Regions from separate parts of the Corynebacterium suranareeae genome, predicted to be linked through region 1. Evidence: predicted binding sites of a transcription regulator. Region 1 holds the regulator's gene; each other region holds the start of a gene.

Region 1 (7,992 bases):
CGTCGCATTGTATTGTCCACAAATATTGCAGAAACATCCCTGACGGTTCCTGGCATCCACTATGTGGTGGATACTGGTACAGCACGTATCTCCCGGTATTCGGTACGCACCAAGGTTCAGCGTTTGCCCATCGAGGCAATCTCTCAAGCCAGCGCCAACCAGCGCTCTGGTAGGTGTGGACGTGTCGCCGACGGTATTGCAATCCGCCTTTATTCAGAAGACGATTTCAACTCACGTCCCGAGTTCACCGATCCCGAAATTCTTCGCACCAACCTAGCCAGCGTGATTTTGCGCATGGCATCGTTGCGCTTAGGCGATATCAATGACTTCCCCTTCGTCCAAGCACCCGAACAGCGCTCCATTAGAGATGGCATCTTGTTGCTCCATGAACTGGGAGCATTAACAGATGGAGCTCAAGCTGATGGCTCACCACAGCTGACCCAGATTGGCAAGGATCTAGCAAATATTCCTGTGGATCCACGCATGGCCCGCATGCTTGTTGAGGCCAACACCCTAGGATGTCTGCATTCAGTCATGGTGATTGTGGCAGCTTTAACAATCCAAGATGTTCGCGAACGTCCTTTAGAGTTCCAGGCTCAAGCTGACCAAGCACACGCCAGGTTTAAAGATCCGAATTCTGATTTCTTAAGTTTCCTCAAGCTTTGGGAATACATCGCAGATCAACGTGATCAAAGCAGCGGTAATGCATTCCGCAAACAGATGAAGAAGGAATTTCTCCACTACATGCGCATCCGCGAGTGGTGGGATTTGGTTCGGCAGTTAGAACAAATCGGGCAACAGCTGGGTTGGGCTAAAAAAGAACAAGTTGCAGGCACCGCGAGCCCCGATATTATCCACCAATCACTCCTTACCGGTTTGCTCTCCCAAATCGGTTCACGTGATGGTGAAAGTAAGGAGTTTTCTGGCGCCCGCGGCACCAAGTTCCTTATTTTCCCAGGTTCCGCCCTAACTAAGAAGCCACCACAGTTCGTTATGGCTGGTCAATTAGTTGAAACGTCCCAGTTGTGGGCCAGGGATGTTGCCAAGATTGAGCCAGAGTGGGTAGAAAAAGTCGCGGGTGCTTTACTGAAGCACCAATATTCTGAACCATACTGGTCGGCCAAGCGCGGTGCTGGAATGGTGCACCGCAAATCAACCCTGTACGGCGTAACAATCGTTGCTGACAAGGTGGTTCCTTATCACACGGTTGATCCGGTAGCTGCTCGTGACATGTTTATTCGCCATGCCCTTATTGAAGGTGACTGGTCCACGCACCACCGGTTTTACCATGACAATGTGGCAAAGCTTGAAGCTATTGGTGAGCTTGAAGCCAAAGCACGTCGACGCGGCATCGTTGTTGATGAAGACACCTTGTTTGACTTCTACGACGCCAAACTTCCAGCTAATGCCACCACCTCCCGCAACTTTGATTCCTGGTGGAAGAAAACCTCCCACAATACCCCAGACTTACTGGATTTCGATCCAGAGAATCTGGTCAATAAGGACGCAGATGCGGTCAGTGAGGAAGCCTTCCCGGATAAATGGATCAAGGGAAGCTTAGTTTTTGATCTCAGTTACCATTTCGAGCCTGGTCACCCAGAAGATGGCGTAACAGTTCTTGTTCCGATTCCGGTGCTCGGCGGTCTAGACACGGAAGGGTTCGACTGGCTAGTTCCAGGGCTCAGGCTTGATCTAGTGACAGAGCTTATTCGCTCAATGCCTAAAGCTTTGCGACGCACCGTCGTTCCCGCCCCAGATTTCGCCGAGCGCGCCCTACCGTTGCTTCGCCCATATATGACACCACTAACCACCCAACTTGCTGATGCTCTGCATTCTTTAGGTGGCCAAGGGATCAACGCTTCAGATTTTCATCCGGAAAAACTTCCTGATCACCTTCGTATTTCTTATGCTGCTATTGATCGTCGCGGAAAAATCATCGATAGGGATCGTGATCTAGAGGCTCTTAAAAAGCGTCGGGCTAATCAAATTCGATCCTCAGTATCCAGTGTGGCTAAGGCATCTGAACAGGACGAAGCAGCTCAATGGACCCCGGATTCATTAGGAACCATTGCTGAAGAAATCGAAACCACAGTTGATGGGCAGTCTGTCACTGCATTCCCCGCACTAGTTGTCTCCCCCACTGGTGTGTCGGTGAAAGTGATGCCTACCAAGGCCGCGGCGGATGCCTCAATGATCACCGCCACGTTGACGCTGTTAATGCGTGAAATTGAGGTTTCCACCAAACAAATGGTCAAGGGGTTGCCACTCCAGCAGCGTGTTGCGGTAGATAACTACCCTCATGGCGGTGCAGATGGTTTAGTTTCCGATGCGCGTGTCGCAGCCATCCGGGATTTAATGTTTGCCCACGGTGGTGCTGTTCGATCTCCTGAAGAGTTCGAGGTCCTTTTATCTAAGGTTAAACCGGAGACTGCCGGTGTTGTGCGACGCACTGTGGTTACTCTTGCCCCAGCACTCGTCCAATATGCCCAGGTAGTTTCAGAACTGGAAACGTGGTCTGGGCCAGCAATCGACGATATGACTGCCCAGTTAGATTTCCTTCTTCCGGAACGAGCAATCAGCATTCACGGTATTAGTCGGTTGCAGCACTTGCCACGCTACCTTCATGCCCTCTTGATCCGTTTGGAAGAAATGAATCAAAACCCTGATCGGGACGCCGACCGCCAAGATGAAGTGAATTTCGTTGAGGAGCAACTAGAAAAGCAGCTTAAGAAGCTTCCCGCTCAGCGGGCACACACGAAGGAAGCAAAAGATGTTGCCTGGCAAATCCAAGAGTTGAGGGTGAGCCTGTTTGCACAGCGTCTGGGAACTCCCCGGCCTGTGTCACCACAAAGGATCCAAAAAGCGATTGCAAAGCTTCGGTAAAAATTGACCCCAACGGTGACGGTGAGCTAGCCAAGTTCGGCACCTTGGCTAGTCTCTCCCTCTGCGACGCATAAGTCGGATCTCTTTTTCGAAATCATCTGCGCTTTCAAATGATTTATATACAGATGCGAAGCGAAGATACGCTACTTCATCTAGTTCTCTAAGTGGGTCAAGGATTGCTAGTCCAATATCGTTTGCTCGAACTTGGGAGCTTCCGCTGCTACGTACGGCTTCTTCCACTTGTTGCGCAAGCCGCTTAAGGGCATCATCTGATACGTCTCGCCCCTGGCAAGCTCGCCGAACACCAGTGACAACTTTCTCCCTACTAAAGGGTTCTGTAACGCCATTCCTTTTAACCACCAGGAGCACAGCTTTTTCGATCGTGGTAAACCGCCCTTGGCATTCGCTGCACTCTCGACGTCTACGAATCGAGCTTCCAGCATCGATCACACGTGAGTCGATAACTTTGGAATGATCATGTTGGCAAAATGGGCAATACACTTATGGCTCCTCATCTTTCACTTCAGGCATTTCCATTTAATCCTTGAAGTGAACTGGCGGTTAGTCCATTAGTTTATGCCAGCAGCGCGTCGTTTTGGATTATCGGTCCAGGCTGACTCCGACTACTTGTGTTTCATAGAAAGTCTGCGTTGCTTCTTCCTCGCCTGACTGGGACAGCACAATCCCTGCAAAAATTACGAGCCCAAATAACCCACCACCTGCCCATTGCTTTAGTGATTCTTTAATCGAACGCGCGTGAGGATTATGGTTCTGCGTAGAACCTGTAAAGTGCTCACGTAGATGTTGCTGTGATATTGGATAATTTTTCCGCCCATGTGGCAGAATTCGAAGACTTTCGGGGCGACAGAACCTATCACTATTCGAACAGTCAATCGTTCGAACATGACGTTTCTTAACTCGCTCTACAGACGGCACTTCTTGCATCCAAACCGCAGCAGATGGCACCACAACCCCCTGACGTCGTGCACCCGATTCCAGCCCGTTAGCAGCATAAATAGTCATCTCAACTCTCCAACCGTATTTTCTTGCCCACATCATAACGCTCGACCAGGACACCTTCGAACACTCATACCGTTCACATGTTCGAGTGATTTCCCATGTTCGATTTATAGCACCCCATTCGAACATTTGTCTAGAGTTGGGTGAAAATCGTCGAACACTCGTACCATTTCCGCAGGAAAACATGTATGGTTAGAAATTAGAGAAACTGACAAAGGTTCGAATAGCTCAGCTTCATCGCAATGCGGTGAACGTAGCCGAAGTTTTAGGCGTCACCCCAGGTGTGCAAAAGAAAGGGAAAAGGGAGATGGCAATCGAAAAGAAGCCAGCAGGAGCGCGAGGCAGTCGTGGTAGCCGTACTGCCAAGACGTTGCCAAATGGCAAACCAGACCCAGCTGGCCTATCTGACAGGCAGCGCAGAATTTTAGAAGTAATCCGAGATGCTGTGGTTCTAAGAGGTTATCCACCAAGCATTCGAGAAATCGGTGATGCAGCAGGACTCCAGTCCACATCGTCTGTTGCTTACCAGCTTAAAGAGTTGGAAAAGAAGGGATTTCTTCGCAGGGATCCCAATAAACCACGTGCTGTAGATGTTCGTCATCTTCCAGAAACTGAAGGCCGTGGCCCTAAAGCAAGTGCTGCTAACAAAAACAAGCAAAACCAAAGCACTTCCCCAGATCCTGAGTTGTCGGGACAGACTGCCTTCATTCCAGTCGTTGGAAAGATTGCTGCCGGAAGCCCGATCATGGCTGAGCAAAACATTGAAGAGTACTACCCACTTCCAGCCGAGATCGTTGGAGATGGTGAACTGTTCATGCTCCAAGTAGTCGGTGAGTCCATGCGAGATGCGGGCATCCTTACCGGTGACTGGGTTGTTGTTCGCTCTCAACCAGTAGCAGAGCAGGGCGAGTTTGTAGCGGCCATGATTGACGGTGAAGCTACCGTGAAGGAGTTCCATAAGGATTCCTCTGGTGTCTGGCTGTTGCCACATAATGATACTTTTGCGCCGATTCCTGCTGAAAACGCAGAAATCATGGGCAAGGTTGTTTCCGTGATGCGCAAGCTATAGATCAGCTTTTAGCCATCCCGCCTTGAGATGTGTTCTCACATCACGAGGCGGGATTTCTGTTATTTAGCCACATTCGGGGGTAATCGGGCAAATAAGTTTTTCTTAATCTAAAAAGTGACTTTACCTGTGGGTTTTCGGAGTTTTGTCGTCAGATTTTGAAAAAATCCTGCCCGATTTTTTGATTGTTTACCGATTTCACACCTCCACTTGCAACCAAATGAGGCTTTTGCGCGTTGTTCAGTGAGACAATAGGTTAGAAATTCGGACATATTTAGTAAATAGGCTTTTTGCTTTAAGGAGTGGCATGTACGCAGAGGAGCGCCGTCGTCAGATTGCGTCATTGACGGCAGTAGAGGGACGTGTAAATGTCACAGAATTAGCCGGCCGCTTCGATGTCACCGCTGAAACCATCCGGCGCGATTTGGCGGTCTTGGATCGCGAAGGAATTGTCCACCGCGTACACGGTGGAGCTGTTGCCACTCAATCCTTCCAAACTACAGAGTTAAGTTTGGATACCCGTTTCAGGTCTGCATCTTCGGCGAAGTATTCGATCGCAAAGGCAGCAATGCAGTTCTTACCAGCCGAGCATGGAGGACTGTTCCTTGACGCCGGTACAACTGTCACTGCTCTAGCAGATCTTATTTCAGAACATCCCAGTGCAAAGCAATGGTCGATTGTGACTAACTGTTTACCAATCGCATTGAATTTGGCCAATGCAGGACTAGACGATGTTCAGCTACTAGGCGGCAGTGTTCGAGCAATCACGCAGGCAGTTGTTGGTGATACTGCATTGCGCACTCTAGCGTTGATGCGTGCTGATGTGGTGTTTATCGGTACCAATGCATTGACTCTAGATCATGGGTTGTCTACGGCTGATTCCCAAGAAGCAGCAATGAAGTCAGCAATGATTACCAACGCAAATAATGTTGTGGTGTTGTGTGACTCCACAAAGATGGGCACCGACTACCTCGTGAGCTTTGGTGCCATTAGTGATATTGACGTAGTGGTGACAGATTCCGGTGCACCTGCAAGTTTTGTTGAGCAGTTGCGTGATCGTGACATTGAAGTTGTGATTGCAGAATGATTCTTACTGTCACGGCTAGTCCATACCTGTTGAGTACTAATGAGCTCAACGGTGAAATCGAAATTGGCGAAGCAAATAAGATTAAGCAAGTCTCTACTGTTGCTGGTGGATTTGGCACAGGTGTAGCCGCCACATTGTTTTATGGTGGCAATGAAACATTTGCGGTGTTCCCTGCTCCGGAGATTTCGCACTATATGCGATTGGTAACTTTTGCTGGTTTGCCGCATGAGATTATCCCCGTGGCTGGTCCTATCCCGATGCATATCACCATGCGGGATGGGGATGGAAATGAAACCAAATTTAAAGATTCACCGATGCCGCTGGATGTTTCTCAGTTGGCAATCCTTCGGGATCTAGTGGTTCGCCGCGCTGAGGATGCTGCGTGGGTTTTGCTCGGCGGCAATCTTCCTTCCATTGCTCCGGCTGCCTGGTTTGTTGATGTGGTGAGATCTCTTCGTCTTTATCATCCTCACGTCAAAGTCGCTATTGCTGCTACTGGGGCTGCGTTGCGTGCTGTTATCCGCCAATTAGCTGCAACATCACCAGATGCACTTATTGTTGCGGCGGAAGAAATTGAAAAAGCTACCGGATTGGAAGCTAAGGCATTGCGATCCCCTTGGGCTGAGGGTGATCTCTCCCCTGCCGTCGAGGCTGCAAGAGCGTTGATTGACAGGGGCGTCGTTGAAGTATTGGTTACCAACAAACGTACTGAATCATTGTATGTTTCTGCCTCTACTTCACTTTTAGCTAGCTACGACAGCACACCAGGAAAGCAGGGTGTGAATTGGCGGGAATCGTTTACGGCAGGTTTCCTCGCAGCTTCCAATGGCGGTAAGACCACGACAGAAAGTCTCATTAACGCTGTTGCGTATGCGAATGCAGAGGGTAGTGAATGGGATAACTACATCCCTACCCCAGATAAGCTTCGCACGGAACATGTGGTGATTAAGCAATTGTCTTAAGGAAACCCCATGTACACGGAAAACTGCCTCGGACTCAACGTAAACGAAAGAGTCCGAGGCAGTTTTTCACGCCTTGTTTAGGCTCACATTAGCTAGCGGCTTCGATAACTTCACGCACAGCTGCGCGAGCTTCGGTTGCGCCTTCGGCGTCAAGTGCTGCTTCTGCTGCCTTCTTGCAGGTTTCCAGTGTGACTTCCGCCAACTGCGCACCCACTGCTGCAAGAGCAGTGGAAGCTGCAGAAAGTGAATTCACACCGAGACCAGTCAGTACGGTGGCAAGCAGTGGATCTGCTGCTGCCTCACCACAAACTCCGACTGGGGTATCAAAGCGCGCACCCTCATCGCAGGTGTGCTTGATCAGGCGCAAAACTGCTGGCTGCCATGGATCGGTCAGGTAGGCCAATTCTGGAGACATACGATCGGCTGCCATGGTGTATTGGGTCAAGTCATTGGTACCAATGGAGACGAAATCTAGGTGTGGCATGATCTTATCCGCCATAAGTGATGCGGCAGGAACTTCGATCATCGCACCGGCGATCAGTCCGCGTTCGCGGCAAAGGTCTGCAAACCACTTGGCTTCATAGGCGGTGGCAACCATAGGAGCCATGACCCACGTGGGGGCTTCATCGCCACGGCCAAGGTCGTTACTTGCTTTGGCAATTGCATCAAGTTGGCGGGTGAGTAGATCAACGTGGCCACGTGCAATGCGAAGTCCACGAACGCCTAGCGCTGGGTTCATTTCATCTGCCATTGAGGCAAATGGCACTGGCTTATCGGAACCTGCATCAAGTGATCGAACAACGACCTTTGATTCAGGGAATGCTTCCAGCACCTTCGAGTAGACTGCTGCTTGCTCATCTACGGTTGGCTCTTCAGTTGCTGATAGGAAGCACAGCTCGGTGCGGAAAAGGCCAATGCCTTCTGCTTCCGTCTTGGCTGCCTGCTGTGCAGAGTTGCCATCTTGAACATTGGCA
Region 2 (7,992 bases), 530 kb from region 1:
TTGAAGTGGGATTATGGGGAAAAACTTATGGATTTTAAGGATCCTTTATCGTTTTTAAAGAATTTAGGAGGTTGACGGATCAAATGATTCAAGCCACAGTGTTGTTATCGAGTTCAGCGGATCACAGCTGAAAACAAGCGCAGTGATAACCGAGCTCGCACCCCCACATCACCCCCAAAGTCTCAAGGAGCATGAAATGACTTCAGCTGAACAGGCCGTTGATCCAACCGCCCACGATTCGGGCAATAAGGCAACCGACAAGTTCAAGGCAAACCGCGTTTCCTCTGACACTTCAAAGGAGCGTGCAAATGCAATCTACGTAGATCTGCTTGCTGCTATCGCTCAGGTTGCACACAAGCACGAGGTCACCTACGAAGAGTACGCAGTGCTCAAGCAGTGGATGATCGACGTTGGAGAATACGGCGAGTGGCCACTGTGGCTGGATGTCTTCGTTGAGCACGAGATCGAAGAGATCAACTACAACCGCCATGACTACACCGGCACCAAGGGTTCCATCGAAGGCCCTTACTACGTAGAGAACTCTCCTAAGCTTCCTTGGGATGCTGAGATGCCAATGCGTGACAAGGACCGCGCATGCACCCCACTGTTCTTCGAAGGCCAGGTTACTGACCTTGATGGCAACGGTCTTGGTGGAGCAGAAGTTGAGCTCTGGCACGCAGACGAGGATGGCTACTACTCCCAGTTCGCGCCTGGAATCCCAGAGTGGAACCTGCGTGGCACCATCGTTACCGATGAGGAGGGCCGCTACAAGATCAAGACCCTGCAGCCTGCGCCTTACCAGATCCCTCACGACGGCCCAACCGGTTGGTTCATCGAGTCCTACGGTGGACACCCATGGCGTCCAGCTCACCTCCACCTGCGCGTTTCCCACCCGGGCTACCGCACCATTACCACCCAGCTTTACTTCGAGGGTGGCAAGTGGGTCGAGAACGACGTTGCAACCGCTGTGAAGCCAGAACTGATTCTGCACCCAGAGACCGCCGAGGACGGTAACCACGTTACCTACCCATTCGTCCTGGATAAGGAAGACTAGGTCTAATCTAGTCAGAATGAGTCCCGACCACTTTTGTGGCGGGACTTTTCCCACTTATTTAGAAAGCTCAATACATGTCTGATCTGATAATTCAAAAAGTTGAGACCCGCATCCTTGATGTCCCTCTCATTCGCCCACATGGATTTGCCACTACAACTTCCACTGAACAGCACATCTTGCTGGTCAGCGTGCACCTAGAAAACGGTGTCATCGGCTACGGTGAAGGTGTCGTACCCGGCGGCCCATGGTGGGGTGGCGAGTCGGTGGAAACCATGAAGGCGCTTATCGACGGCTACCTCGCCCCAGTGCTCATCGGACGTGCTGTCTCTGAGCTGGCAGGAATTATGACAGACCTTGAGCGGGTAGTTGCGCGGGCACGTTATGCCAAGGCGGCTGTTGACGTCGCAATGCATGATGCCTGGGCCCGCAGCCTTAATGTGCCTGTCCGCGACCTGCTTGGCGGCACCGTGCGTGACAAGGTGGATGTCACCTGGGCGCTTGGCGTGTTGCCACTAGATGTGGCTGTGGCGGAAATCGAAGAGCGCATTGAGGAGTTCGGAAACCGCTCGTTCAAGCTGAAGATGGGCGCCGGTGATCCAGCCGAAGATACCCGCCGCGTAGCTGAACTGGCCCGTGAAGTTGGCGACCGAGTATCCATCCGCATTGACATCAATGCCCGCTGGGATCGTCGTACGGCATTGCAGTACTTGCCACGCTTGGCTGAGGCTGGCGTGGAGCTTTTCGAGCAGCCTACGCCCGCCGATGACCTGGAGACCCTGCGTGAAATTACTCGACGCACCAACGTTTCCGTGATGGCGGATGAATCCGTGTGGACCCCTGCAGAAGCTTTGGCTGTAGTGAAAGCCCAAGCTGCGGATGTAATCGCGCTGAAGACCACCAAGCATGGAGGATTGCTGGAATCCAAGAAGATTGCAGCTATCGCTGAGGCCGGTGGACTTGCCTGTCACGGAGCAACCAGCCTCGAGGGGCCAATTGGTACTGCGGCATCTCTCCAATTTGCAGCAGCAACCAAGGCTATTTCCTATGGCACTGAGCTTTTTGGGCCACAGCTGCTTAAAGACACCTATATTGTCCAAGACTTCGAATACAAGGATGGGCAACTTACTGTGCCGCAGGGTCCAGGTTTAGGTGTTGATGTAGACATGGACAAGGTCAATTTCTATACCCGTAAATAAGGAGAAAAACTGATGCTTTTTCTAGCACGCATGGATGTTGAGTTTCCTGATTCCATGGATGCCGATGTCATGGCTGATTTTCAGGCCAAGGAAAAGGCCTACTCCGGGGATTTACAATCCCGCGGCATTATGAAGGCAATCTGGCGGGTGGTCGGCGAGTACGCAAACTACTCCATCTTTGATGTTGATGATCATGATGAGTTGCACACAATTTTGAGTGGCTTCCCGATGTTCAAATACATGAATGTGAAGATCACTCCGTTGGCAAAACATCCTAATGCTTTGGAGTATTACCTCAAAGGTTAATTAGCTAAGAAACCGCGTTACCTGCAGTTTGGGTAAGGCGGTTTTTCTTTCCGGTAACGATTAGAACAAATTTTCGTTAGAACACTTGTTTGTGTAGCATGTTTGAAATAAGGTGTTAGGTAATGAGCTAAGTCAGGGGAGTTTACAACACTAGGGGGCTTTTAAAATGACCTACTTTAGCCATCAGGACCCAAATAGCCCAGAGAGTCGGATCAACTATGAGATGGCTCAAATGGAAATCCAGCGATGGAGTTTGCTCATTGCAAACCCTGAGGCTGATGCCAGTACATTGATCATGGAGCTTAAAACCATTACCGGGGAGTCCAAGCACTTTATTGGGCAAGCAATTAATGCCATCTGGGCATTGGAAAAGTTGCCAATTCTACGGGTGGTGGTAGAGACGCATTTTCATGTGCGTGTTCCATATTTGGCCAGAATTATGCAAGCGGTAAAGCAAGCAAAGCCAGAACTGTGGGATGAGCTTGATCGTCGTATCGCGGAAAAGCTCACTCCGCGCGTGCCGGGGCAGGCCCTCATGGAGGCTTCTGCATTGGCTGGATTGATTACTCGCTGGATCAAGGAGTTGGATACTACCTTCACTGGTAAGAAGCGTGGGCCAAAGGGAAATGATGGCACTTTAACGTTTCGCCATGTAGATGGGCGTACCTATATCAGCGGAAATATTGGCGGAATTACTGGAAAGCTGTTTCATAAGGCCTTGGAAAAGGTTAAGCAAAAGGGGGAAGACCTCGCTCAGGCGTTGGTGAGGTTTATTGAGGGGCGCACCCAGGTCAAGGTGGTTAGTGCGGTGTACACGCCATTGGTTGGAGGGGTCTCGTGGATTCCGGGGGTGGGTTTTCTTACTCAGGAGGAATCGTGCAAGGTTGGTAAAACTACCTCCAAGGTAATTGACTTAGATGCCGTTGCTACCCGGGTGGAAAATGGATATACCCCTAGCCCCGAATTGCGCCTGTATGTCATGGGCCGGGATGGGACTTGCCGGCATCCGGGTTGCACGGTGTCTGCTGATAATTGTCAGATTGACCATGTGATTCCCTTTGGCGAGGAGGGTGGGGTGACTGCGGCGTGGAACCTGCAGTGTCTGTGCGCGCATCACCACAACATGAAAACTGATAAGCGAGTCCGTGCTGCCATAGATTCGATGGGTAGGGTTGCTTGGATTGGACCGTGTAACCGCACTGTGGTCACGGAGCCGGTGGGGCCCTTGGCGCAAGAAATGCCAACCGGACAATGGGGTCAAACCTTGGCGGCGCGAATGGAAAAATCATTTGAGAAGTTCCGCAGCTCACTGGAAGTGTTGGACGATTAGCGGGGGTAGGGGTCGGAAACTGGGCGTGAATTAGCTTTCCGCAGTTCACCCAAAGTATTGGGCGGGTGATCCCTTATGCACACCCCTAGTTAACCCCTGAGGATCGGGGTTTGCGCTGGCAGTGAATCTAAACGCGCAATATGACATGTTCGCTTTTCGAACTACTTGTCAATGACCTCAATCGCCCCTAGTTTGAGATCTACATCACTAGCCGTTAGAAAGGTCTCGCATGGACATCCCACACTTCGCCCCGACGGGAGGCGAATACTCCCCACTGCACTTCCCGGAGTACCGGACCACCATCAAACGCAACCCCAGCAACGATCTCATCATGGTCCCCAGCCGACTCGGCGAGTCCACGGGACCTGTCTTCGGTGACCGCGATCTGGGTGAAACCGACAACGACATGACCAAGGTCAACGGTGGCGAGGCAATCGGCCAGCGCATCTTCGTCCACGGTCGTGTCCTCGGATTCGATGGCAAGCCAGTTCCACACACTTTGGTTGAAGCTTGGCAGGCTAACGCAGCTGGACGCTACCGCCACAAGAACGACTCGTGGCCAGCACCGCTGGACCCACACTTCAACGGTGTGGCACGTACATTGACCGACAAGGACGGCCACTACCACTTCTGGACTGTCATGCCAGGTAACTACCCTTGGGGTAACCACCACAACGCATGGCGCCCAGCGCATATTCACTTCTCCTTGTATGGACGTCAGTTCACTGAGCGTCTGGTTACGCAGATGTATTTCCCTAACGATCCACTGTTCTTCCAGGATCCGATTTACAATGCGGTGCCCAAGGGTGCACGTGAGCGCATGATCGCAACATTTGATTATGACGAGACTCGTGAAAACTTTGCGCTTGGTTACAAGTTCGACATCGTCCTTCGTGGCCGCAACGCCACCCCATTTGAGTAAAGGGTTTTTCAATGATTGATACAGGGAAAAATGGCGAGTTCCGCTACGAGCAGTCGAATATCGTCGATCAAAATGAAGCAGAGTTCGGCATTACTCCTTCACAGACTGTGGGCCCTTATGTTCACATTGGTCTGACCCTCGAGGGCGCAGAGCACCTTGTGGAGCCAGGTTCTGAAGGAGCTATCTCCTTCACTGTTTCCGCAGTTGATGGCAATGGCGACCCAATTGCAGATGCCATGTTTGAGCTGTGGCAGGCAGATCCAGAAGGAGTGCACAACTCCGATTTGGATCCGAACCGCAAGGAAGCTGCAACCGTTGATGGTTTCCGTGGATTGGGCCGCGCAATGGCCAACGAGCAGGGCGAAGCAACGTTTACTACCTTGGTTCCCGGTGCATTTGATGATGAGGCACCGCACTTCAAGGTTGGTCTTTTCGCACGTGGCATTCTAGAACGTCTGTACACTCGCGCATACCTGCCAGATACCGATCTGAGCACGGACCCAGTTCTGGCTGTGGTTCCTGCTGAGCGTCGTGATCTGCTGGTTGCGAAAAAGACAGATGACGGCTTCCGCTTTGACATCATCGTCCAAGCTGAAGAAAACGAAACCCCATTCTTTGGACTCTAAATAAACCTATGACCCGATCCTTATACTCCGACCTTGCTGGGAGCGGAGAACCCCTCAGCTGCCTCTCCGACGAGACGTTTCTAAACAATCTTCTTGTCGTGGAGGTCGCTTTGGCGGTTGCAGCAGCTCCTGAACACGCGGCAACGGCTAAGGCCACCATTGATTCTTATCAACTGGATGTAGAAGATTTGTCCAGGCGAGCAGCAGAAGGCGGGAATCCGCTTATTCCGCTGGTGAAAGATCTCAAAGCGATCAACCCAGCAGGTATTCACATTGGTGCAACAAGTCAGGACATCATTGATTCTGCGTTGATGTTGTGTATGAAAGAGGGAGTGGAGGGGGTCGTCGACAAGCTTAAAAAGCTCGGCGCTGACCTGGCCGGGCTCACCGACGAGCATAAAGCCACGCCGATCATGGGGCGTACGTTGGGGCAGATCGCTACGCCGACCACGTTTGGCGCGCTGACCGGCGGCTGGTTGGTTGCAGTGGTTAATGCGCAGCGTGCGTTGGAGGCGCTGGAGTTTCCGGTGTCGTACGGCGGGGCCAGCGGAAATATGACCGCTGTGCATCCGCGCGGTTTTGAGATCCAGGCAAAACTCGCTAGCGAACTGGGCCTTTCTGATCCGCAGTGGGTGTGGCATTCTGACCGCACCCCGGTTACGGCGATTGCATCAGCTCTGGCTACGGCTGCTGGTGTCGTGCGCAAAATCGCTGGTGACGTGGTGTTTTATTCGCAAACGGAGGTCGGCGAGCTGCGGGAGAAATCACCCGGTGGCAGCTCCGCGATGCCTCACAAGGCCAACCCAGCGGCGGCCATTGCGTGTGACGGCTACGCGCGCCGGGCACCTGGGCTTCTAGCAACGCTTTTCGACGCCCTCGACTGCCGTTTACAACGCGGCACCGGCAGCTGGCACGCGGAGTGGGCAACGCTGCGCGAGTTGGCAGCAGTGACTCATTCTGCAGTAAGCAGGGCATCTACCAGCATTGATGGCATCACCGTCAATGTTGATGTGATGGCAAGCCGAGTTGAGGGATCAACCGGGCATGCGCAAGATTTGGCAGAACGAGCACTAGAAATCTACGGAAAAGGACTTTAACTAATGGATCGTTATGAAACCGGCATGAAAAACCGTCGCGCAGTTTTGGGCGATGCACACGTGGATCGTGCAGTGGACAACACCACTGAGGTGACCGAGAAGTTCCAGGATTTCATCACTCGCACGGCGTGGGGTGATATTTGGGAGCGTCCCGGTCTGGATCACACGCAGCGTCGTTTGTTGACCATCGCTATTTTGACTGCCGTGGGCAACGACGGCGAGTTGGATATGCACATTCGTGCTGCCCTGCGCGCTGGTGTGGATCAGGAAACCATTGGTGAGGTCATTTTGCACACCGCGGTGTATGCGGGTGTGCCGAACTCAAACCACGGTTTCAAGTTGCTGAACAACGCGGTATCAGACCTTAAGTAATTCCCGGAGCGCTCCACGGGAGGGAACCCCGAGCTTTTTATACACCCGAGTGAGGTGATATTCCACCGTTTTGGCGGATAAGGAAAGCTCGCGGGCGACTTCTTGGTTGGAGTATCCGTCCACGACCAGCGCAGTGATTTGCTCTTCTTGAGGGGTAAGACCCTGCGCTGATCTGCGTGGTCCACCAACTCCGGCGACTTTTCTTTCACCGTGGCATCGTGCAGCGAGGCTGACTGCTCCCATGGCGGTGAATACTTCTTCAGCGTGCGTAAACATTTCTGCGGCTTGGCTGCGCCTGCCCATGCGTCGAAGGACGAGGCCGTATTCGAAAAGGATGCGGGCTTCATAAGCTGGCATGTTGACCGAGGAGATCAGATCGACGGCTTCTGAGAGCATTTTTACTCCGCGCGCAGTGGAGCCTCGTTGGATTTCGATATTTGCCTGCGGCACTAAGTTTCGTGCCCGAAGCGATGGGATGGTGGAGTCGGGGATCCCATCCATCACAGCGGCGGCAGCATCGATGCGTCCGGTGCGGATTAGAGAGATTGCGTACATATCTTCCCATGCCCAAAAACCGGGCTGTTGGGTATTGGTGGTGTACACAACCGAGGCCATGCGATCGCCCGCTAATGAGGCGGCACGCGTGTCAGAGGTCATGGATGCGGTGATGAGTTTGCCCATGGATGCACTGAGTTTTTGGATGAGAAATGCATCATCTGGAACAGTGAGGCGCTGCAAATAGTGGTTGGCTAATTCTGTGCGCCCGGACATGGCTGCTACTTGGGCGCCGGTCCAGAGGTGGACTGGCTCAAGCAGGGAAGCTCCGGTGCGATCGCCGGTGGCAAGGCCCCGTTCTACCACGGCGGAGGCTTGTTGGAATTCACCTAAAACATAGTGTGCGCGTGCAAGGAATGCGGATTGCCACAAGCCCACCAAATCGGAGGGGCCGCGTCTGGACAGCAAACGGCGGGCGGTTAGCGGATCATCATAAACTAAGGCCAACCAGCCGCTGATGAAATCATGGATTTGGGCTTCTGCTGGGGCATCTGGGCGCGGCGTTGCTTCAAAATGGCCGGTGTCTAAGGCATC
Region 3 (7,992 bases), 1.0 Mb from region 1:
GAGTAATTGTCAACGGCGCAATCCGCGACTCCGCAGTCATCGGCACCATGGACTTCGGCTGCAAAGCGCTCGGAACCAACCCGCGGAAATCAACCAAAACCGGATCAGGAGACCGGGACGTAGTGGTCTCGATCGGTGGCATCGACTTCATTCCCGGACATTACGTTTACGCAGATTCTGATGGAATTATTGTTACTGAAGCGCCAGTGGAGCAGTAGTTTGTTTGACGGGTAATTTGTTTAGGCGGTAACACAATTGGGGATTGTGGCCGATTCTTCAAGCAAGGGTAATGTCGAAATGTCTAAGCAGCTCGACTTGTATATCCCTGCTTGAACCTAAAAACTGCCGTCGATCAAAGGTGTCCCAATTGTTTCATGCCGTGAGTTTCGCTCTATTGGACTCAGTAAATGTCCTGCTCATTGGCATAATTGTTGCAATTGCCGCACTTTTGCCCCGGAAGGGAAAATATGGGCCAATCGCTACGCTGTTAGTTGCAGGCGACTGGCTCGGCGTTTTCCTCCTCAGTATCTTGGTGATGCTCGTCTTCGATGGCCTTGAGGGGGTAGTTCAAGGCTTTCTCGACTCAATTTGGTTTGGTCTCATACTTCTTGCAACCGGTATCGTTTCTTTCATAGCCACTCTGGTGTCCAAAACTGACAGCACTAGAAAACTTGATGGATTCCTGGCACCAGTAAAAACCCCAAGCTGGAAAACCGTTGGAGCTGGACTAATTTTGGGAATTGTCCAGTCCGCGACATCACTTCCGTTTTATGCCGGGCTTGGATACTTAAGTGTTGGAAACTTTGGCCCAGCAATTCAATATGGCGGACTCGTGGTCTATGCGACCTTAGCGTTGAGCTTGCCGATTATCGTAGCGATTCTCGTTGGCTTAGTTCGAAAGTATCCGGAAAGTCCAGTTGGTAGATTGTTTGAGCTGGTTGGGAAAAACAAAGAGCGAGTTACAAAATGGGCTGGTTACTTCGTGGCACTCGTGTTGTGTGTGATGGGTATTGCCTCGATGTTGAAGTAAATGTTGTAGGTAATGCACTTGGTTAGTGCACTCGGTTAATGCACGTACCCGTGGATCGCAAGGAACCAGCTGTTGATTCTTAGGTCAGCTTCCCTTGAAGAAATTCCATTGGTGAAGTCTTGGTACATGCTTGATGTTTCCTCCAGTGGCTGGAAATGAGGATAGAAGTCCTCATGCTTTACCGTCAATAGAACTGGCGTCCCGTACGAATCTTCTAGTCCAGGGAACTTACTGGCGAGAAGTCCAGGGAGGCGAACCTTTCTCATCCCGTTGCGGTAATTGAGATAGGTGATTAAATCGGCATGTTCAACTTCAACCCAGCCGCCATAATCAAGCTTTTTCTTACCGCCATCGATGGGAATTTCGATATTAGATTTGATGAAATGGCGTTTAGGCTTCGGGTATAAAATTTGACAGACGGAAGATCCTGTAGAAACTCGATCACCACGTTCCAGGGCTTCGATGACGGGATCCGGGAATTTTAGATTGAGTGCTGGAGCCCCGAAATGAGTTTCTCCACAGTGCCCGCAGTAGTAGTGGCCTGGTTTCATGATGTGTCTCCTTAGGTCTTAGGGTGGTTGACACTTCATAGGCTACGAGGAAAAAGGGGAGTAGCGGGTTCTGCGACTGCTAGTCCTGTGGATAACTAGCTTGTCGGATTTGATACCTGGGGATAACCCTCTGTGACCTGGAAAATTTGGGAAATGTAGGGAATGATTGGACGTAATTCTGCCTTCGTCCTGTATTGAATAAGTGTTTGCATATCACCCTTGCGTTCGAACACATGGGCGGGTAGGGTAGGTGATAACAACAAAACGGGGACCCACAGGGAAAGGGGGGACACCATGAGCATTAGCACCCACGTCAACGCAATCACCACCGCACTACACGCCATCGATAATCACCTGGCAGCACTACTAGACGCTGACGGTGTCACCCTCGAGCACTACACACCCCTCGAGCCAGACCTTGTAGCACTCGAACACGCCATCAACCACCACGCCACCATCGCAGCACAAGCCACAGCACTGGCAGAACGCACCAACGCCGCCCACACCATCGGCTCCACCCACCTCATCGACTACCTCACCACCACCTTCGGCCTATCAAAAAAAGGCGCCCACCACCGCATCACCCTCGCCCACACCCTCTACCCCACCACAGGCAAAACCAGCAGTAGCACCAGTGGTGAAAGTGGCAGCGATACTGACTCCGGTGGTGATTCTGGGGATTCCGGTGGTGATGACCCTGACCCAGAACCCAACCCAGGGGATACCGGTACAGGCAATGACACTGATGGCAATGACCAGCCCGATGGTGGCTCAGGTGGCTCAGGTGGCAAGTCGCAGATCAGCGCGGAAAAACACGCCATCATCACCGAAGAACTCACCCACCTCAACCCCAATACCACACCCAGCTACGACCAGCTGCGCCACCAAGCACTCACCCACGCCATCTGGCGCACCCCAGAAGACCTACGCACCTGGCTACGCAACCAAATACGCACAGCTAACAACGCTCACCCCGATCGCATCACCGCGATGAGCAAACGCTACCTGGCGTTTAGTAAACCCGATGCCAACAACATGGTCCGCATCAGCGGCCTGATCCCTGCTACCACCGCAGCACTAATCGCAGCGAACACCGCACCCTTAACCAAACGCGGCAACCTGGTCGATACCCCACCAGCAGACGATACCCGCAGCCGTGGACAACGCCATGCTGACGCACTGCACCACATCATGGAGATCTACAACCAAGGCATTGTTACCCCAGCACGCGGTGGCACAGCCAGCATCATCATCTCCATGACCACCGATGACATCAACGACATCAACACCACCGACCCCACTAACAGTAATGGTGGTAGCAGCCCACTGAACAAGCTGTACCCCACCAACACCGGGTACGCACTCAACCTGGCAGAAATCATGAATCTGATCGCTGCGAAATACGACTTCGCTGTGCTGCTTGATGGACCAACCGGGCAAGCGTTGAATGTTAACCGGATGCAACGCTCAGCGAATCTCATGCAGCGGATTGCGTTGTTCGCCTCAGAGTTAGTGTGTAGTGCCCCGCATTGTGATCGCCCGCAGTTAGAGTGCGAGGTTCATCATCTTGACCCGTGGGTTAAAGGTGGGTTGACCAACCTGGTGAACTTAACCCAGCAGTGTTATAACCATCATCCCCGTATTGATGATTCACGTAGTGGGGTCAATGGGAAAGGCTATATGGACCGCGATCCTGATACAGGTCGGGCAGCGCATTATCCTGCGGATGGTTCAGGTCCGGTGTGTAACCGCTCTGCTGCATCAGATAGTTCAGGTGGTGCGTGGGCGAGACGTAAACACCACGGCCCACCACCACACCACCAACCACCACACCACCCACCACCGGATCCACCAGGACCACCAGACGATGTACCGGGTGATGTGTCTAGTCCTGCTGTCGATACCCTGTTTTAGCCTGTGCCTGTTACCAGCCGCTGTAGTGTGCCTGGTACCGGGCACACACCCCTGCCCACAGCCCGAGGCACCAGACCCCAGCCACCAACAACCCAGACGTCGACAAGCACACTCCCGACAAGTAAATTACTCAGCTACCAGCGACTCCAGCACGAAATCAGGGTGCTCCTTCTCGATGAAGGACAGGCGCCACTTGTCGCTGAACAGGGCAATCAGCTCTCCGTCGGTGCGGGTGAAGATTTCCACGCCGCGCTGCTTCGCCAGTTCAGGTGCGGTTTCGGCAGTTGTGCGGCGGGCGACGGTGTAAGGAATTGGGTCGGCAACCGTTTCGACGTTGTATTCCACTTCCATGCGGGCCTGCATCACTTCGAACTGCATCGGACCGACCGCAGCCATGACTGGGTTGGCGTCGCCGCGCAGGTCGTTTTTGAGGATCTGGACAACGCCTTCGGAATCCAGCTGCTCGAGGGCTTTGCGGAACTGCTTGTATTTGCCAAGTGATTTGGCGCGCAGGATGCGGAAGTGCTCTGGGGCGAACTTCGGCATTGGTGGGTATTGGATTTTTCGGCCTTCGTAGATGGTGTCGCCTGGTGCGAGTGCGCCGGCGTTGACGAGGCCGACGATGTCGCCAGGGAAGGCAGTTTCGACGGTGGAGCGGGTGCGGCCGAAGACGGTGAGGGCGTATTTGGTGGAGAAGCTGCGGCCGGATTGGGAGTGGGTGACTTGCATGCCGCGGTCGAATTCGCCGGAGACTACGCGCATGAAGGCGAGGGTGTCGCGGTGGTTTTTGTCCATGCCGGCTTGCACTTTGAATACGACGCCAGAGAAATCATCGGTGGTGTCGCGGTGCTCATCCATTGCGGAGGTGGCGGCTTCAAGTGCTTTGGGGTCGGCGTCGCGGCCGGCGGGCGATGGTGCGAGTTGGCAGAGGGTGTCCAGGATTTGGTGGACGCCGAAGTTGAGCATCGCGGAGGCGAAGATCAGTGGGGAGGTGGTGCAGTTGAGGAAGAGTTCTTGGTCGTGGACAGCGCCGTCGGCGGCGAGGAGTTCGGCTTCTTCGGTGGCGTTTTCCCAGACTTCGCCTTCGCGTTCGGTGGCTTCTTCTGGGGTGTAGAAGTTTTCTGGGGCGATGGTGGAGCCGCCGGCGGTGCGGGTGAAGTGGATGTATTCTTCGGCTTCGCCGTCGTTGTTGATGCGGGCAAGTCCTCGGAAGTCGCCGGCTTCACCGACTGGCCAGAATAGTGGGGTTGGTTGGAGTTCGATTTCTTTGACGATTTCGTCGACGAGCTCGAGTGGGGTGCGGCCGACGCGGTCCCATTTGTTGATCACGGTGATGATCGGCAGTCCGCGGGCTTTGCAGACGCGGAAGAGTTGGAGGGTTTGGGGTTCAAGTCCTTTGGCGGCGTCGATAAGCATGACGGCGGCGTCGACGGCCATAAGCACGCGGTAGGTGTCTTCGGAGAAGTCGGCGTGACCTGGGGTGTCAACGAGGTTGATCATGAAGGGTTCGCCTTCGTGGCCTTCTGGTGCGTACTCGAATTGGAGTGCGGACGAGGCGATGGAGATGCCGCGGTCTTTTTCCATTTCCATCCAGTCGGAGACTGTCGCTTTGCGTCCTGCTTTGCCGTGTGTGGCGCCGGCTTCGGAGATGATGTGTGCGTGCAGCGCCAATGCCTCGGTCAGGGTGGATTTACCGGCGTCGGGGTGTGCGATTACGGCGAATGTTCTGCGGCGGTGCGCCTCTGCGGCGGTTGTGGCAGTGGTGGCGGAATTGGCGGTGCTCATGAATATCAAGAATAGCGGGTTGTAGGCGCTCGGCCATAGTCGCCCCAGCTCAGGCATTTTGTGCGCCGGCGTTGCCTGCTTATCGACGCCTCCCCCTGTCGTCCCCAATTCGGGGGTGACTGAAATGTAATGCACATCACCACATTTAAGCTCAAAAACAATTACCTATAGGCTGACAGAAACTCTAAAAACTATAGAGCTATAGAAACCTGAACTTCGGAGGTATCCATGACCCGTCTCATTGGTAAACAAGTACTCACCATCACGGCCGTCTCAGCAATGACGCTGGCCTTGGCATCATGCACCCGCGCAGTGGATGCAACCTCCGCAGATGGAACCGCGAGCAACACCGCTGCTTCCTGTGTGGATACATCCGGTGACACCATCAAGATCGGTTTCATCAACTCCTTGTCTGGAACCATGGCAATCTCTGAAACCACCGTCAATCAGTCTCTGCACATGGCTGCCGATGAAATCAACGCAGCCGGCGGTGTCCTGGGTAAACAACTGGTGATTTCTGAAGAAGACGGCGCCAGCGAACCCGCCACCTTTGCCGAGCGTTCCCAGCGCCTCATCCAACAAGAATGTGTTGCAGCGGTGTTCGGTGGCTGGACGTCCGCCTCCCGCAAAGCAATGCTTCCAGTCTTTGAGGGCAATAACTCCTTGCTGTTTTACCCAGTGCAGTACGAGGGCATGGAATCTTCGCCAAATATTTTCTACACCGGTGCTACCACCAACCAGCAGATCATTCCTGCCCTTGACTATTTGCGCGAAAACGGCCTCAACCGCCTGTTCCTCGTTGGTTCAGACTATGTTTTCCCACGCACTGCCAACTCGATTATCAAGGACTACGCAGAAGCCAACGGCATGGAAATCGTCGGGGAAGATTACGCACCTTTGGGATCTACTGACTTCACCACGATTGCCAACCGCATGCGCGATTCCAACGCCGACGCCGTGTTTAACACCCTCAACGGTGATTCGAACGTGGCATTTTTCCGCCAGTACAACAGCCTTGGATTCAACGCCGACACGCTACCTGTGATGTCCGTATCCATTGCTGAGGAAGAAGTCGGTGGCATTGGCACTGCCAATATCGAAGGCCAACTGGTGGCGTGGGACTACTACCAAACAGTGGATACACCAGAAAATGCGACCTTTGTGGAGAACTTCAAGGAGCTTTACGGCCAGGATCGTGTGACCTCTGATCCGATGGAAGCTGCCTACACCAGCCTGTACCTCTGGAAAGAAATGGTAGAAAAGGCCGACTCCTTTGAGGTCGCTGCAATTCAGGAAGCCGCCGATGGAACGACCTTTGCCGCACCGGAAGGAACCGTGGTGGTTGATGGGGATAACAACCACATCTCAAAGACCCCGCGCATTGGTCGAATTCGCCCTGATGGATTGATCGACACCATTTGGGAAACAGATTCTCCCGTTGATCCTGATCCGTTCTTATCGTCCTACGACTGGGCTAACACTACCTCCGCTACGTCTTAAAGGTGAGCTCATGGATATTTTATTTAATCAGCTGGTCGCAGGGCTTTCAGTCGGCTCCGTGCTGCTGCTTGTCGCCGTAGGTTTGTCCCTGACGTTTGGGCAAATGGGCGTGATCAATATGGCGCATGGTGAATTCATCATGGTTGGTGCCTATACCGCGTTTGTTGTTCAACTTGTTGTGGGGGCTGCTGGAATCTCGCTGCTGGTCAGTATTCCCTTGGCCTTTATCATTGGTGGGCTTTTCGGAGTGGTCCTGGAGCAGTTCTTGCTTCGCTACCTGTACCACCGGCCGCTAGATACGCTGTTGGCCACCTTTGGAATTGGTTTGATACTGCAGCAAGTGGCACGTGATATTTTCGGCGCTCCCGCAGTCGATGTTCGGGCCCCTGAGTTTTTGCGTGGAAACGTTGAAATCTTCGGTGTCCTGGTTCCCACAGCACGATTGTTTATTTTGGCTCTGGCCATTGCCTCGGTTACCGCACTGGCTATTTTTCTCAACCGAACAGCGTGGGGCCGACGCATCCGCGCAGTGGTGCTCAACCGTGACTTGGCAGAAACCACAGGCATTGATACCCGCGCGACCGACCGTATGACTTTCTTCGTGGGATCTGGACTAGCCGGAATCGCTGGTGTTGCCATCACTTTGATCGGGGCGACTGGCCCCACAATTGGCCAAAACTACATTGTGGATGCATTCCTTGTTGTTGCCGCCGGTGGCATTGGGCGCGTCAAAGGTGCCGTGATCATGGCGTTTGCTCTGGGCATAATGCAGGCCTTTGTGGAATATACGACAGGGGCGAGCCTAGCTAAGTTCATTGTCCTTATCGCGGTGGTTGCTTTCTTGCAGTTTAGGCCTCAAGGACTTTTCCAAACTCAAACTAGGAGCCTCGTATGAGCATCCAATTGAAAAAACCCGCAAAAAAGAGCGTGAAGCCGAAACTTAGCGTCGTTAATGCTCCCACGCTGCGCGTGGCTGCGCTGGGCCTGGCCGGACTCGCCGCTGTGTTGCTGTGCGCCCCGCTGTTTTTGTCTACTTTTCAGCTGACGTTGATGTCGCGGTTGGTGTGTTATGCCATCGTGGCAGTCGGAATCGGCTTGGCCTGGGGTAGGGGTGGAATGCTCACCTTGGGCCAGGGCGTGTTCTTTGGAATTGGTGCGTACATCATGGCGATGCACATGCTGTTTAGTGATGCGCAACTTTTTGGCGGCGCG

What was found. Region 1 encodes LexA, which represses DNA repair genes until DNA is damaged. Its sites were predicted from a motif close to CGAACANNTGTTCG; they were not measured.
Region 2: N24_RS12455 (HNH endonuclease signature motif containing protein) is a predicted target of LexA. The motif match lies at 2,635-2,648, and genes of this name have one in related genera.
Region 3: N24_RS05360 (HNH endonuclease signature motif containing protein) is a predicted target of LexA. The motif match lies at 1,808-1,821, and genes of this name have one in related genera.

What each region holds. Positions count from the first base shown of each region.
Region 1 is NZ_AP017369.1:2,160,291-2,168,282, forward strand. It holds gene hrpA (ATP-dependent RNA helicase HrpA) at 1-2,883, shown strand, start outside; gene nrdR (transcriptional regulator NrdR) at 2,932-3,384, opposite strand; gene N24_RS16640 (hypothetical protein) at 3,484-3,906, opposite strand; gene lexA (transcriptional repressor LexA) at 4,211-4,972, shown strand; gene N24_RS10125 (DeoR/GlpR family DNA-binding transcription regulator) at 5,277-6,056, shown strand; gene N24_RS10130 (carbohydrate kinase family protein) at 6,053-7,018, shown strand; gene ptsP (phosphoenolpyruvate--protein phosphotransferase) at 7,107-7,992, opposite strand, start outside.
Region 2 is NZ_AP017369.1:2,686,926-2,694,917, reverse strand. It holds gene catA (catechol 1,2-dioxygenase) at 197-1,054, shown strand; gene N24_RS12465 (muconate/chloromuconate family cycloisomerase) at 1,129-2,250, shown strand; gene catC (muconolactone Delta-isomerase) at 2,263-2,556, shown strand; gene N24_RS12455 (HNH endonuclease signature motif containing protein) at 2,723-3,886, shown strand; gene pcaH (protocatechuate 3,4-dioxygenase subunit beta) at 4,116-4,808, shown strand; gene pcaG (protocatechuate 3,4-dioxygenase subunit alpha) at 4,820-5,434, shown strand; gene pcaB (3-carboxy-cis,cis-muconate cycloisomerase) at 5,443-6,531, shown strand; gene pcaC (4-carboxymuconolactone decarboxylase) at 6,535-6,903, shown strand; gene N24_RS12430 (helix-turn-helix transcriptional regulator) at 6,889-7,992, opposite strand, start outside.
Region 3 is NZ_AP017369.1:1,126,232-1,134,223, forward strand. It holds gene rraA (ribonuclease E activity regulator RraA) at 1-218, shown strand, start outside; gene N24_RS05350 (hypothetical protein) at 380-1,030, shown strand; gene N24_RS05355 (DUF2199 domain-containing protein) at 1,066-1,581, opposite strand; gene N24_RS05360 (HNH endonuclease signature motif containing protein) at 1,876-3,495, shown strand; gene N24_RS05365 (peptide chain release factor 3) at 3,622-5,280, opposite strand; gene urtA (urea ABC transporter substrate-binding protein) at 5,509-6,780, shown strand; gene urtB (urea ABC transporter permease subunit UrtB) at 6,791-7,675, shown strand; gene urtC (urea ABC transporter permease subunit UrtC) at 7,672-7,992, shown strand, end outside.